One region of the Photobacterium satsumensis genome, then DNA from elsewhere that is predicted to be linked to it. Evidence: predicted binding sites of a transcription regulator. Region 1 holds the regulator's gene; the other holds the start of a gene.

Region 1 (5,629 bases):
CAGACGCCGAGCCCGCCACTTTGTTGGCTGAAATCAGGTGTAGCCCTGACTCTGCTACCTGCGGGTAACGCGCAGCCAGTTCGCTGCTGGCTGTCACATCCAGCACCATCACATCATCATAGGTATGGTGGGCCAGCACCGAGAGCCAATCTCCATCGGTTTGGTCATATCCAACCGACTCATCATCAAACGCATTATGAGCCCGGCCGGCATCAATACCGTCAAAATCAATCCAGTGACGACGGCTATCAACCACCCCGATCAAGGTAAAACTCATGCCGTGACGCTTCTCCAGCGTCGCCTTCTCACTCTCGAACAACTCCAGCCAGCGACTACCGATATTGCCCTTGCCACAGAGGACGAGACCAATACGTTTCTGGGCCTGGAACAAACTCTGGTGGATCCCCTGGATCAAGCTGTCAGTATCGGCCTTGCGCAGCACAGCAACGAGGCTCAAGCCCGATTCAGACTCGGCAATAAACTCCAACGCCTGACCTTTGAGCTGCTGATAGAACCCATAGCAATGGACGGCATTGTTCACCACCCCGGCGCCCACTGCCGCCACCAACGAGAAGCCCTCACGTAAGCGCAACTCCGCGGCAATGCCGCTGTCCTGCAGCTGGGCCAATACGCTATTTACAACCTCGGCGGTATAAGCCAGCTGCACCCGACCTTTATCCGGTTCAAAACAGCTGGCAAGCGGCTGCAATTGAGTACGCTGCAGGAAACGCTCGATATCAGTAGCGATAGGCGCAAAATCATGAGCCCGGGTCACCGACAGCTCAATCAGGCACACCTCATCGAGCGAAGTAATGATCTTAGCGCCGCGCCCTGAGGCCAGTACTCGCTCAACCCGGGTCGAGCCCTGCTCCGGCTGATGACTGCAGCGCAGGGTCAGGTCTATTGCACTTTGGGCAACCGGCTGCAAGGTACGGCTATGCAATACCGGTGCCGCCAAACGGGCCAGTTCACTGGCCTCATCAAGACGTAACAGTGGCAGCAGGCAGGCATCGGCCACCTTACGCGGATCCGCACTGTAAACACCCGCAACATCACTCCAGATAGTGACCCGATCAACATCGGCCAGCGCCCCAATCACCGTTGCCGAATAATCAGAGCCATTTCGACCGAGCAGTACAGTCTCGCCAGTACCGCTCTGGGCCATGAAGCCGGTGATCACCACCCGCTGCTGGCTATATTGTGCCAGCTGCGCCTTGAGCAGCGGTCGTGACTGTGCACGGTCAACTTCCGGCTGTGCCGAACACTCAGCACGCAGGAAGCAACGAGAGTCCAAGCTCACCGCAGGCAATTGCTGTTTGCTCAGCAAAGCAGCCAACAAACGGGCTGACCACAACTCGCCGTGCCCCAGCACCTTAGCTTGCTCGGCTTCATCCCGGGGCTTTTCCGCCAGGCTTGATAACTCGCCCAGCTCTAGGTGCAGCTGGGTCAGCAGTTCATCGGCCGTCTCACCGTCTAGCAACGACTCAATCAGTGTCTGCTGGAAGCTACGTAAGGACTGCAGAGCTTCATGGGCCTGACGGCCATCTTTATCCAACAGTTCAAGCCACTCAATCAAACCGTTAGTCGTCTTGCCAGCCGCCGACACCACCACTAAATCGTTATCGCTCGAGTATTCCCGCAAAATGTCAGCCACCCGTAGATAGCACTCGGGATCAGCCAAGCTACTGCCCCCGAACTTATGCAGTTGACGTGCAAAAGAAACGCTCATTTAGGCCACCTCCGAGGCTTTATTGAAAGCCTGCTCAAGATCAGCAATCAAATCTTCAGGATCCTCAAGGCCTACCGACAGCCTTAACAGCGACGGCTTCAAACCCGCTTCGGCCTGGGCTTCATCCGACATCGCACGGTGTGTCATGCTGGCAGGGTGACAAATCAAGCTCTCGGTCCCGCCTAATGATTCCGCCAATGAGAAACAGTTTAGCTCTTTTACAAACACTTCCAGCTGCGCCATACCGCCAGCCATTTCAAAGCTCAGCATCGCCCCGAAGCCCTTTTGCTGCTTGAGAGCAATGGCATGGCCCGGATGCTCAGGCTGGCTCGGGTGGTAAATGTTGCCAACCAGTGGCTGTTGCTGCAGGTAGGCCAAGATCTGGCGGCTATTTTCTTCATGCATCCGCATTCTTGGTGCCAGGGTCCGCAGCCCCCGCAATGTCATATAGGCATCGAATGGCGCCCCGGTCGCACCGATACAGTTTGCCCACCAGGCAATCTCTTCTGCGTGCGCTTCTAACTTGGAGATCAGCACGCCACCGACCACATCCGAATGACCATTAATGTATTTGGTGGTGGAGTGAACAACAAAATCGGCGCCCAGCGCGATAGGCTGCTGGAGGATCGGAGACAGGAAAGTATTGTCGACAGCCACCAGCGATCCGGCCTGCTTGGCTGCTACACAGAGTTCTGCCACATCAACCACACGCAGCAGCGGGTTGGATGGTGTTTCGACCCAGATCAACTTGGGCTGCAATGTCAATGCTTCGGCCACTGCAGTCGGATCGGTCTGATCAATAAAACGGACCTTGAAGTCGCCCTTTGCTGCGCGGGTGTTGAACAGTCGGTAAGTACCGCCATAGCAGTCGTGCGGGGCAATAATCAAATCTTCAGGACCAATCAATGCTGAAGCAAGCAAGTTGATTGCCGCCGTACCGCAGTTGGTCACGACCGCGCCCGCGCCCCCCTCGAGCTCAGCCAGCGCATCGGCCAACGTGTTGCGGGTTGGGTTGCCAGAACGGGAGTAATCATATTGCGGCACCTCTCCTAATTGCGAGAAGCTATAGGTTGAGGTTAAATAGAGAGGGGGAACCACAGCATTGTACTGGGTATCGGATTCGATGCCGGTGCGAACAGCGACGGTGGCTAGCTTCTTGTCACTCATAATTACTTTCCTTGTCAGGGCGGCCCTGCTGAATAACTTTTATGCAACAACATAACCACAAACGAAGAGGACGTCAACACTTCTAGACGTCTATATGTCTTTGCTTATGGCAGTAAATCCCGCTAAAATTCAGGCATACTATATTTCTTCACTTTTATATCGCTGAGAAGGTAAAAAATGGCAGAGTGGAATGGCGAATACATCAGCCCTTACGCGGAACACGGTAAGAAAAACGAGCAAGTCAAAAAAATTACAGTTTCGATTCCATTAAAGGTTCTGAAAATCCTGACAGATGAACGTACTCGTCGCCAGGTCAACAACTTGCGCCACGCTACCAACAGTGAACTACTGTGCGAGGCCTTCCTGCATGCCTATACCGGTCAGCCACTGCCGACCGACGACGATATCCGTAAGGACCGTCCGGACGATCTTCCAGCCGAAGCCAAGGCCCTAATGGAAGAAATGGGGATCACATACGAAGACATTAACGAGTAGCCCCAAGCCAATACCACTTAGGTCAACAAGACGACTTGGTCAATAATACCGACAAATTATGACGAAAAAAAACCAGCCATACGGCTGGTTTTTTTGCACTACGTGGTGCGAAGCAATTACTTCTCTTCCATATAACCAACAGGCATATCGATTCGCGCAACGCCCGAGTCTACCGCAGCTTGCGCAACCGCCTTGGCAACACGTGGCAACAGGCGTGGATCCATCGGTTTAGGAATAATGTACTCTGTACCGAACTCAAGCTTGTCGGCACCTGCTGCCGCAACCACTTCGGCTGGTACCGGCTCTTTTGCCAGTGAGCGAATAGCGTCAACGGCAGCCAGCTTCATCTCGTCATTGATTTCGCTCGCGCGAACATCCAGCGCACCACGGAAGATGAACGGGAAACAGATAACATTGTTCACCTGGTTCGGGTAGTCCGAGCGGCCAGTACCCATGATCAAATCATCACGAACGGCATGAGCCAACTCAGGCTTGATTTCAGGATCCGGATTAGAACACGCAAATACCACAGGCTTGTCAGCCATCAGTTTCAGTGATTCCGGCGCCAGCAGATCGGGGCCCGATACGCCGACAAAGATATCCGCACCTTCAATCACATCTTCCAGCGTACGCTTGTCGGTGTTGTTGGCAAACAGCTGCTTATATTCATTGATATCGTCACGACGGGTGTGGATCACACCTTTGCGGTCAAGCATGTAGATTTTCTCACGCTGGGCACCACACTTGATCAGTAGCTCCATACACGCCACAGCTGCAGCGCCAGCACCCAAACAGACAATGACTGCTTCGTTGATTTTCTTGCCTTGCAACTCAAGCGCATTGAGCATCCCCGCCGCAGTCACAATCGCCGTACCATGCTGATCATCATGGAAGACCGGCACATGACAGCGTTCGATCAGGCGCTTTTCGATTTCAAAACAGTCCGGCGCCTTGATATCTTCCAGGTTGATCCCGCCAAATGTATCGGCAATATTCGCCACCGTATCGACAAACTCATCGATAGTACGGTGCTTTACTTCGATATCAATCGAGTCCAGGCCAGCAAAGCGTTTGAACAACAGTGCTTTACCTTCCATGACAGGTTTTGAAGCCAATGGACCCAGGTTACCCAAGCCAAGGATAGCGGTACCGTTGGTGATCACCGCGACCATATTGCCCTTACCGGTGTACTTGTAGACATTCTCTGAGTTTTGCGCGATTTCACGCACCGGCTCAGCCACACCAGGGCTGTAAGCAAGTGCCAGATCTTCTACGGTATTAGCCGGCTTGGTGAGTTCAACGGCGATTTTTCCTGGTACTGGGTAAGCATGGTAATCAAGGGCCTGCTGGCGAAAATCTTCAGACATAGTGTTCGAAATCCTGACTGGAGGTGACTTTATTTTGTAATTTGGACATAGATCATATTCTATGGCAGCACAAAATCCTAGCACCGAACATCTGGTCGATCCAATGATTCCCAGACTGAATGCCCAAGGAGTATGGGGAATATAGCGTCTTCGGTGATAACTATAGGAGGGAATCGCCAACATCGCTGGCAGTGGAATGCAGATAGGGAAGAAAGCAGGCTAAACTATGGCATAAAAAATGGGCATAAAAAAAGGGATGCTTGCGCATCCCCTTTTTCGACATTCATCTGGCAATTACTTGCTAGAAAGCGCACCGAAACGCTTGTTGAATTTGTCGATACGGCCACCAGAGCTAACCTGACGCTGCTTACCAGTGTAGAAAGGGTGACACTTGTCGCATACATCTAGGTTGATGTCTTTACCCATAGTAGAGTTAAATACGAAAGTGTTGCCGCAAGAACAACGAGCGTTTACTGCAGTGTACTCTGGGTGAATACCTTGTTTCATGGGATAACCTCAAAAGTAAGGCCGTGTCGCTCTCCCGATCCAAAGCCGGGCACCACACGTCGTTAAAAAATATACGTAACGGCTGAACTGCCAATACGCCAAATTAGGCGGCGTATAGTAATCAATCGAGCAGTTCAGATCAACCAATATGCGCCTTTTTTCGCCGCTTTGCCGCCCGAGGCTGGGCAGGGTACACTTCTCTATCTTAGTACATGCGGATTTAGCGGTTATATATGACGCCCAACATCGCCCGAGTGGCCCTTCCTGTCCCCTTAGACAAGCAATTTGATTACCTGGTCAAGCCCGGCCAGCAACCTGCCATAGGCGGGCGGGTCAAAGTGCCGTTCGGACGACAGCAACTCGT
Region 2 (5,629 bases), on a different contig from region 1:
GTCAAGGACCGTAACTTTGATGGCCTGATTGTCACTGGTGCGCCACTGGGCCTCGTACAGTTTGAAGATGTGCTGTATTGGGAAGAGATCCAGGCCATCATGAATTGGGCCAAGGAGCATGTCACCTCAACCTTATTTGTTTGTTGGGCCGCTCAGGCGGGATTGAAGCTACTTTACGATCTGCCTAAGCGCACACGAAAAGATAAGTTGTCAGGGGTATATTGGCACCGGACCCATGATTGTCATAACCCTATCTTGCGAGGCTTCGATGATTCTTTCCTGGCCCCGCACTCTCGCTATGCTGACTTCTCGCCAGAGTATCTGGCAGAACATACAGATCTCGACATTCTTGCTACCTCAGATCAGGCTGGGGTATATCTCGCGGCCACCAAAGACAAGCGAAACGTCTTTGTTACCGGTCACCCTGAGTATGATGTCGATACTTTGCACAATGAGTATATACGGGATGTTGGTGAAGGAATGGAGCCAAACATGCCTGTTAATTATTACCCGGGTAATAATCCGGAAAATCCGCCTATTGGAAGCTGGCGCAGCCATGGTCACTTGTTGTTTTCTAACTGGCTTAATTACTGTGTTTACCAGCAAACACCCTATGACTTGGATAAGTTCTCAGAAGCTAACTTTACCAAGGATGAATAGTACTTTTGGCGAGATAAAAAAAGACCTGCATTTGCAGGTCTTTTTTATATAGCAACGATCCCAACCGAGAATATATTAGGCGTTATTTTCAGCTTCCCAGTGCTTGGCCTTGTGGATCAAGGAGGTGATAGTTGAGCCTTGGATCAAAATTGAGAACACTACCACCGAATAGGTCATGACCAGCATGATCTCCCGGACATCGATATTTTTATCTGGGATAACCATGACCCCTGCTGGGATAGCCATCGCCATAGCAAGGGCTAGGCCGCCTCGTAAGCCACCCCAAGTAAGGATTTTAACCGACATCGGGTTATAGTCGCGGTAGCGCTGGAAGCCGAGATAAGAGAGCTTGACACTGAGGAAGCGGCTCAATAAGACCAATGGAACGGCAATGACCATCAGAACCCAGTCTTCTTGGTGGAAGCTGAACTGCAGCATACTCATACCGATCAATAGGAACAGTACCCCATTGAGGAACTCATCGACTAGCTCCCAGAAGTGGTCGAGATGATCTTCACTCTCTTTGGAAAAGCCAATATAGCGGGTCCAGTTACCAATCATAATACCTGATACCACCATGGCGAGCGGACCAGATACATGGATGACATCAGCAAAGACATAGCCCGCCGTTGGTATGCCAAGGGTCAGCAATAGTTCCATTGAGTGGTCATTGGTTGAGCTTATCAGGTAGTGGAAAATCAGACCGAGGGCAAAGCCGTAGGCGATACCGCCAATGGCTTCCTGCAGGAATAATTGGCCGACGCCAAGTACGGTAGGGGCTTCGTTACCAAAAGCGATGGTAAATAAGGTAACGAAAATGACTAGGCCAAAGCCGTCATTGAATAGAGATTCGCCCTCAATTTGGGTTGAAATGCGTTTTGGCGCATCGAGTTTTTTTACAATAGCGAGTACAGCAATGGGGTCGGTTGGCGAAATAAGTGAGCCAAAGATCAAGCAGTAGATCAGATCTAGCTGGATACCGATAGCCTGGCAAATCCCCCACAGGGCAAAACCGATAAAAAAGGTCGAGAATAAGGTTGCGGCGAGTGCCAGTGTGGTAATTTCCCATTTCTGGTCTTCGAGATGGGGCAGTTTGATCCCCAAGCCGCCAGCAAAGAGCAAGAATCCCAAAATACCTTTGAGCAAGAAACTCTCAAAGTTTATTTCGCCGAGTTGGGTTGCAGCAATGGCTTCTAGGTGGAACCAGCCGTTATGCCCGGCAATAATGATGCCCAAAGATAGCATCAGCGCCCCGGCGGTAATGGCGATAGTGGTCTGCATTTTTCCTATTTTGCTGTTTATGAAGGCGATAAGCATAGCTGCTGCCGCCAGGAAACAGAGGGTGCTGTAAACTGACATCCCGTGACCTCGATGGTGATTTAAAGTAAAGCTGAAAATTGTGTCAAAATATAAATCTATCACTGCTCGATAGCTATCATTAATTTCTTTCAGTGAGTTAAAATTTAATCAATGAAAAGCCCTTTAGACGTCTAGATTTCCATTGTTGCTATGGTAGGATGTGAACTAGCTGTAACATTAGATAAGGAAGCAAAGCGGTGTTGATGGGCAAGGATTTATTAAATAAGCGCTTGGCAGAGCAGATCCTGATCATTGATGGTGGCATGGGCACCATGATCCAGGACTATAAGCTGGAAGAGCAAGATTATCGTGGTGAGCGTTTTGCCGATTGGCACATGGATCTCAAGGGCAATAACGACTTACTGGTACTGACACAACCGCAATTGATCAAGGATATTCATGCAGCCTATCTCGAGGCCGGTGCCGATATCCTAGAGACCAACACCTTCAACGCAACGACGATCGCAATGGCCGATTACGAGATGGAAGCGTTGAGTGGTGAGATCAATCTAGAGGCTGCCAAACTTGCGCGCCAAGCTGCTGACGAGTGGACGGCAAAGACGCCGGATAAACCACGCTTCGTTGCTGGTGTGCTTGGCCCGACCAACCGTACTTGTTCTATCTCACCGGATGTAAATGACCCAGGTTACCGAAATGTTACCTTTGATCAGTTGGTTGAGGCTTATGCCGAATCAACACGAGCGTTGATTAAAGGCGGAGCCGATATCATCCTTATCGAAACTATTTTCGATACCCTCAATGCCAAAGCCTGTGCATTCGCGGTGGACACCGTTTTCGAAGAAGATGGCTGCTCGTTGCCGGTCATGATTTCCGGCACTATCACGGATGCGTCAGGTCGAACCCTTTCAGGTCAAACAACGGAAGCCTTCTATCACTCACTACGGCATGTCAAACCTATCTCATTTGGATTGAACTGTGCACTAGGGCCAGATGAACTCCGCCAGTATGTTGAAGAGCTGTCACGCATTTCCGAGTGTGCGGTATCAGCACACCCGAATGCTGGCCTGCCGAACGCTTTCGGTGAATATGATTTGTCACCGGAAGAAATGGCCGAACATATTAGGGAATGGGCGCAGAGCGGTTTCCTGAATTTGGTCGGGGGATGCTGTGGTACCACGCCGGAACATATCCGCCAGATGGCAGAAGCTGTGGCAGAGGTGAGCCCTCGTGCGTTACCTGAATTACCGGTTGGCTGCCGATTATCCGGTCTTGAACCCTTGCTCATCGAGAAGGAGACCTTATTTGTTAATGTTGGTGAACGAACCAACGTTACCGGTTCGGCCAGGTTTAAACGCCTGATTAAAGAAGAGTTGTATGACGAGGCACTGGATGTGGCCCGTCAGCAAGTCGAAAATGGCGCCCAGATCATCGATATCAACATGGATGAGGGGATGCTGGATGCTGAAGCGTGCATGGTTCGCTTCCTCAATCTGTGTGCTTCTGAGCCTGAGATATCCAAAGTGCCTATCATGGTCGATTCCTCCAAGTGGGAGGTTATCGAAGCTGGCCTGAAATGCATTCAGGGCAAAGGAATTGTTAACTCTATCTCGCTTAAGGAAGGCAAAGAGAAGTTTGTCGAGCAGGCCAAGCTGATCCGTCGCTATGGCGCGGCGGTTATCGTGATGGCGTTCGATGAAGTCGGGCAGGCGGATACCAGAAAGCGCAAGCTGGAAATTTGTACCAATGCCTACCGGATCTTGGTGGATGAGGTTGGCTTCCCACCGGAAGATATCATCTTTGATCCGAATATCTTTGCCGTTGCTACCGGTATTGATGAGCATAACAACTATGCGGTGGATTTCATTGAAGCGGTTGCTGATATCAAACGTGATTTACCCCACGCGATGATCTCAGGCGGAGTGTCCAATGTGTCATTCTCATTCCGCGGCAACAACTATGTGCGTGAAGCTATCCATGCGGTTTTCCTGTATCACTGCTTCAAGCACGGCATGGATATGGGGATCGTTAACGCAGGGCAACTTGAGGTCTATGATAACGTTCCGGAAAAACTGCGTGAAGCCGTAGAAGACGTAGTTCTGAACCGGCGTGATGACTCGACGGAACGTTTGCTGGATATTGCTGCTGACTATGCCAATAAAGGTGTCGGCAAGGAAGAAGATGCCTCTCTACTTGAGTGGCGCAGCTGGCCGGTAGCAAAACGGCTGGAGCATGCATTGGTCAAAGGCATCACTGAATTTATTGTCGCAGATACCGAAGAAGCCAGGGTGAATGCATCCAAGCCATTGGAGGTTATTGAAGGACCGCTGATGGATGGCATGAACGTGGTTGGCGACTTGTTTGGTGAAGGCAAGATGTTCCTGCCACAGGTAGTGAAATCTGCCCGTGTTATGAAACAGGCCGTTGGCCACCTTGAGCCGTATATTAACGCTGAGAAGCAGGCCGGAAGCACTAACGGTAAAATTTTACTCGCGACGGTAAAAGGTGATGTCCACGATATCGGTAAAAACATTGTAGGCGTGGTACTTCAGTGTAATAACTACGAGATCATCGATCTGGGTGTGATGGTATCTTGTGAGAAAATCCTCAAGGTCGCCAAGGAAGAGAATGTCGATATTATAGGCCTGTCGGGCCTGATCACGCCATCGCTTGACGAGATGGTGCATGTCGCCAAGGAAATGGAGCGACAAGGCTTTGAGTTACCTTTACTGATTGGTGGGGCGACAACCTCCAAAGCGCATACCGCAGTGAAGATAGAACAGAATTACAGCCATCCAGTCGTTTATGTGAACAACGCGTCTCGTGCTGTAGGGGTGTGTACTTCGCTGCTCTCTGATGAGCTGCGTCCGGCTTTTGTCGAGAAATTGGATGCCGATTATGTCAGGGTGCGTGATCAGCATAGCCGCAAGCGGCCCAAGACCAAGCAGGTCTCTCTGGCTGTGGCTCGGGCAAACCGAGTGGCCATTGACTGGGAGACCTATACGCCGCCAGCACCATGCAAATCAGGCGTCCAAGTGTTTGAGGGCTTCGATGTTGCTACCCTGCGCCAGTATATTGACTGGACGCCATTCTTCATGACCTGGTCGTTGATGGGGAAATACCCTGCCATCCTTGATCATGAGGAAGTGGGCGAGGAAGCTCGTCGTTTGTTTAAAGATGCCAATGACTTACTCGATCGCGTTGAGCTGGAGGGGTTGCTGGAAGCCCGTGGTATGTGTGCCATGTTCCCGGCCAACAGCGTGGGCGATGATATCGAGGTGTATACCGATGAGTCTCGCACCGAAGTTGCCAAAGTACTGCATAACTTGCGCCAGCAAACGGATAAACCCAAAGGTTTCAACTACTGCCTGTCTGATTACATAGCGCCGAAAGAGAGCGGTAAAGCTGATTGGATCGGCGCCTTTGCAGTAACCGGTGGGATTGGTGAGCGTGAGCTGGCTGATGCCTATAAGGCGGCAGGTGATGACTACAATGCCATTATGATCCAAGCGATTGCTGATCGCTTGGCTGAAGCCTTTGCCGAGTACCTTCACGAGCAGGTGCGTAAGGATATTTGGGGCTATTCGCCAGATGAGGATTTGTCCAACGACGATCTGATCCGTGAGAAATACCAAGGGATCCGACCGGCTCC

The links. Region 1 encodes MetJ, which represses methionine synthesis genes. Its sites were predicted from a motif close to TTAGACNTNTANANGTCTAA; they were not measured.
Region 2: metH (methionine synthase) is a predicted target of MetJ. The motif match lies at 2,143-2,162, and genes of this name have one in related genera.

The regions. Positions count from the first base shown of each region.
Region 1 covers NZ_JAKJSK010000011.1:53,537-59,165, forward strand. The annotation lists gene L4D79_RS21495 (bifunctional aspartate kinase/homoserine dehydrogenase II) at 1-1,729, opposite strand, end outside; gene L4D79_RS21500 (O-succinylhomoserine (thiol)-lyase) at 1,730-2,896, opposite strand; gene metJ (met regulon transcriptional regulator MetJ) at 3,074-3,391, shown strand; gene L4D79_RS21510 (malic enzyme-like NAD(P)-binding protein) at 3,508-4,758, opposite strand; gene rpmE (50S ribosomal protein L31) at 5,053-5,265, opposite strand; gene priA (primosomal protein N') at 5,499-5,629, shown strand, end outside.
Region 2 covers NZ_JAKJSK010000014.1:1,253-6,881, forward strand. The annotation lists gene metA (homoserine O-succinyltransferase MetA) at 1-660, shown strand, start outside; gene L4D79_RS24045 (cation:proton antiporter) at 736-2,019, opposite strand; gene metH (methionine synthase) at 2,223-5,629, shown strand, end outside.